DNA from 2 places in the Mycobacterium sp. E3247 genome. Region 1 is predicted to be linked to the other one. Evidence: predicted binding sites of a transcription regulator. Region 1 holds the regulator's gene; the other holds the start of a gene.
The links. Region 1 encodes LexA, which represses DNA repair genes until DNA is damaged. Its sites were predicted from a motif close to CGAACANNTGTTCG; they were not measured.
Positions count from the first base shown of each region.

Region 2: ruvC (crossover junction endodeoxyribonuclease RuvC) is a predicted target of LexA. The motif match lies at 899-912, and genes of this name have one in related genera.

Region 1 is NZ_LZJG01000045.1:4,951-7,148, reverse strand. Features, by position in the region: gene A9X04_RS02040 (LGFP repeat-containing protein) at 1-393, shown strand, start outside; gene lexA (transcriptional repressor LexA) at 417-1,115, opposite strand; gene A9X04_RS02030 (LysM peptidoglycan-binding domain-containing protein) at 1,406-1,900, shown strand; gene nrdR (transcriptional regulator NrdR) at 1,987-2,198, shown strand, end outside.
Region 2 is NZ_LZJG01000126.1:1,856-4,053, reverse strand. Features, by position in the region: gene ruvA (Holliday junction branch migration protein RuvA) at 1-330, opposite strand, end outside; gene ruvC (crossover junction endodeoxyribonuclease RuvC) at 327-881, opposite strand; gene A9X04_RS06665 (DUF4178 domain-containing protein) at 1,063-1,677, shown strand; gene A9X04_RS06660 (DUF2617 family protein) at 1,688-2,198, shown strand, end outside; gene A9X04_RS06655 (DUF4247 domain-containing protein) at 2,197-2,198, shown strand, end outside.

The DNA.
Region 1 (2,198 bases):
CCCGCCCCCGAGCCCGCTCCCGAGTCCGAGGCCGAGCATCCTGACGTCGCGGTGCCCCGCGTCCCGGCGGACGTGTCGGAGGCCGAGGTAGCCGCCCCGGAAGCCGTCGCGCCCGAGGCGGCGGCCGTCGGGGCGTCCGAGCAGCGCGGCGGGCGGCACGCGGCCGTCGACGACGACGACAGCGGTGTGGCGCTCGGCCCGGGCGGGCGCCCGACCATCCACCTACCGCTCGACGACCCCTACCAGGCGCCCGACGGATACCCGATCAAGGCGAGCGCCCGCTTCGGGCTGTACTACACGCCCGTCAGCGAGCTCTACCACGACACGCTCGCCGAAATCTGGCTGGCCAGCGAAGAAGTGGCGCAGGCCAACGGGTTCGTCAAGGCGGACTGAGCCTGCCGACACCCGGTACGGGGCTAGACCTTGCGGATCACCGTGACGACCTTGCCCAGCACGGTCGCGTCGTTACCGGGTATGGGATCGAACGCCGGGTTGTGCGGCATCAGCCATACCTGACCACCCGCGCGCTTGAACGTCTTCACGGTGGCTTCCCCGTCGAGCATGGCGGCGACGATGTCGCCGTTGTCGGCGACGTTCTGCTGCCGCACGACCACCCAGTCGCCGTCGCAGATCGCCGCCTCGATCATCGAGTCGCCGACGACCTTGAGCAGGAACAGCGTGCCCTCGCCCACCAGCTCGCGCGGCAGCGGAAACACGTCCTCGACGGCTTCCTCGGCGAGGATGGGGCCACCGGCCGCGATGCGCCCGAGGACTGGGACGAAGGTCGGCTCCGGCAGCGCGTCCGAGCCGGCGACTTCGGTGGCCGGCGCCGCCACGTCGTCATCGGCGCCGCGGACGTCGACCGCGCGGGGGCGGTTCGGGTCGCGGCGCAGGTACCCCTTGCGTTCCAGCGTGCGCAGCTGATGCGCCACCGACGACGTCGACGTCAGGCCGACGGCGTCACCGATCTCCCGGATGCTCGGCGGGTAGCCACGGCTGGTGACCGACGCGCGAATGACGTTCAAGATGGTGCGTTGCCGTTCGGTCAGCGATGAATCGACCGCGTGCAGCCGGCCGTCCGACCCGGCCGATGAGGTGTCGTTGCTGTCGCTCATGGCACTGAATGTAACCCCACCGCGCCCAAGAATCAAACATGTGTTCGACTGGCGTGTCGTGCCGATGCCTCGAGGGTGGAAAACCGCGCCGAAGTCCTAAATCACAAAGGTGTAACTCTTCGGCGGATCGGGTATTTCAGCCGCATGTCAGCTCTAGCGACCACGGACTTGTCGGTGGCGTGGTCTAGCGTTCGACTCGTGCGACACGCTTCGCTCACATGTTCGGATTTCGAACACACGAGCGATACAGTCGAACAGCTGAGCGAATTAAGTTGACCGGAGGAACGCAGATGACAACCATCCACACGCTGGCGCCGCGTACCAGCAGCCCCCGGCGTCCGGTCAACGGACCGGTCCCGGGTCTTCGTTACGGCAGGGACGGGCTGGATCGCTCGCGCCGCCCCGGTCCGGCGCGGCCGGCCGGCGCGCCCGCTCGCTACCGCGGCACCGGCGTCGCGATGTCGGGCGCGCCTCATCGCAGGCGGCCCGTCACGGTGGCGACCACCATCTGGCTGGCGCTGGCCGCCGGTGCGATCACTCTGTGGCTGGGCCTGGTCGGGAACGTCGGCCAGGTGCTCAACGGCGACTCCGGGAATTCGGCCGCGCAAGTACCGGACCGCTTGGCCGTCGTGCGCGTCGAGGCGGGGGAGTCGCTGCAAGACGTCGCCCACCGGGTGGCTCCCGACGCCCCCGCCCGGCAGGTGGCCGACCGCATCCGTGAACTCAACGACATGAACTCGCCGAATGTGGTCGCCGGCCAGACCCTGATCGCCCCCATCGGTTGACGCCTGGGCTCCGCCCGCGCAGGTCGGCGCACGGGTACGCTCGAAGTGCTGCGGTACCTGGTTGTCGGCACGGCGAAGGAGCGTTCATGCATTGCCCCTTCTGTCGTCATCCCGATTCCCGGGTGATCGACTCGAGGGAAACCGATGAGGGGCAGGCCATCCGGCGCCGCCGCTCGTGCCCCGAGTGCGGACGGCGTTTCACCACCGTGGAGACCGCGGTCCTGGCCGTGGTCAAACGCAGCGGCGTCACCGAACCCTTCAGCAGAGAAAAAGTCATCAGCGGGGTCCGCCGGGCCTG
Region 2 (2,198 bases), on a different contig from region 1:
GGTCAGGGCGGCGACATCACTGTCGTGCAGCACCTGCCGCAGCGCCGCGGCGTCGTGCACGGCCAGCGTCGCCATCGCCAGCCGGGGCCCGACGCCCGACACCGTCAGCAGCGTCAGGAACAGGTCGCGGGTATCGGAGTCTGGAAACCCGTACAGCGTCTGCGAGTCCTCGCGCACCACCATCGCGGTGATCAACCGGGCCTCGGTGCCCGTGCGCAGCGTCGCCAGCGTCGACGGCGTCGCGTTCACCCGGTAGCCGACGCCGGCGGCCTCGATCACCGCGTGATCGAGCGCCACCTCGAGCACCTCGCCGCGCACCGAGGCGATCATCGGGCGGCCTTCAGTCTGGCCAGATACTTGTGCCGCTGCTGTTCGGCCAGCGCCTCGGCGGCGGCCATCCGGGCCAGCATCGGCGCGCGCCAGCAATGACAGATCGCCAGGGCCAGCGCGTCGGCGGCGTCGGCCGGCGTCGGCTTGGCTTGCAGCGCAAGGATTTTCGTGACCATCGCGGTGACCTGGGCCTTGTCCGCGCCACCGTTGCCGGTCACGGCGGCCTTGACCTCGCTGGGGGTGTGGAAGTGCACGTCGATGCCACGCTTGGCCGCCGCCAGCGCGACCACCCCGCCGGCCTGCGCGGTGCCCATCACCGTCGACACGTTCAGCTGGGAGAACACCCGCTCGATCGCCACGACGTCCGGCCGATGGGTGGCCAGCCAGTGCTCCACGGCATCGCTGATGGCCAGCAACCTCTTGGCCAGCGGCGCGTCCGACGGGGTTCGCACCACGTCGACGTCCAGCGCGACCACGTTGCGCCCGCGCCCGGCTTCCACGACCGACAGCCCGCATCGGGTCAGCCCGGGGTCGACGCCCATCACCCGCATTGCCCGCTCCCACCTGTAGAACAGCTGTTCGATACCCTAGCGGGCGGGACCGACCGGCTCGCGGAGGACACGCGGCGGCGGCGCCCAATTCCCGGCCGGGAGGTTCCAGCGCCGAATCCGCCGAAAAGCTGTTAGCTTTAGCCGACGTTCGCTCGAGCAAGGTGGCAACGGAAGGGCTCGCGTGGGATCACTGCTGGTCATTATCGCGATCGTGCTGTTCATCGCGTCCATCGTGGTGCTCGTCATCGCTTTGCGACGTCCCAAGCAGCCGGGCCCGCCCCGGGGACGTCAGGACCCGCTCTCGTTCAACGCGATGCCGGAGTTCGGCCCCCGCCAGCTCGGCCCGGGCGCCATCGTCAGCTACGGCGGAGTCGACTACGTGGTGCGCGGGTCGGTGACGTACCGCGAGGGCCCGTTCGTGTGGTGGGAGCACCTGCTGGAGGGCGGCGACCAGCCGATCTGGTTCAGCGTCGAGGAGGACGACGGGCGCCTCGAGCTGGCGATGTGGGTCAGCCGCAAGGACGTCCGGCTGCAGCCGGGTGACCAATATGTCGTCGACGGGGTGACGTTTCACGAGTCCGAACGCGGTCGCGCCTCGTTCACCACGGAGGGCACCACGGGTCTGCCGGCGGGCGGCGAGATGGAGTTCGTCGACTGCGCCAACTCCGACGAGTCCGCGCTGCTCTCGTTCGAACGCTGGGCACCGGGCACGCCGTGGGAGGTGTCGACCGGCAAGCCGGTGCTGACCGGCGAGCTGACGGTGTATCCCGCGCCCCCGCCCTCCCCGTCCTCCTAGGAGCGCGTCGGTGCCGCTTCACCAGCTCGCCGTAGCGCCTTCGGACGTCTCGGGCGAAAACCTCGGGCTCGCCCTCAACGCGCCCGCACCGCCACCCCTGGCGACCTGCCTGCTGGCCCACCCCGCCGGCGGCGCGCTGCTGCTCGGGGTCCTCGGCGCCTCGCACGTCGTCACGGTGGAGCACGCCGCGGGCCGGTTCTCCGAGGAGGTCTCCTGCACGGCGCGCGGCCACGGCGTCGACCTGCCGGAGCGCACGGCCACCGCCGGCTACTCCCTGGAATCCCGCACCGACACGTACGGCGAGGCGACCTTCCGCCGCATTGCCGGTGATCTCCGTGACCGGTGCGCGCGCGAAAAGGGTTGGCTCGGCGGCTCTTTTCCCGGTGACGACGCCGCGCTGACCGCGTTGGCCGCCGAGGCCGACGGTGCCGGCTGGCGCTGGCAGACCTGGCACCTGTATCCGGCCGCCCGGGTGGCGTCGGGCGGCATGGTGGTGCACACGGCGAGCCGGTGGCATCCAT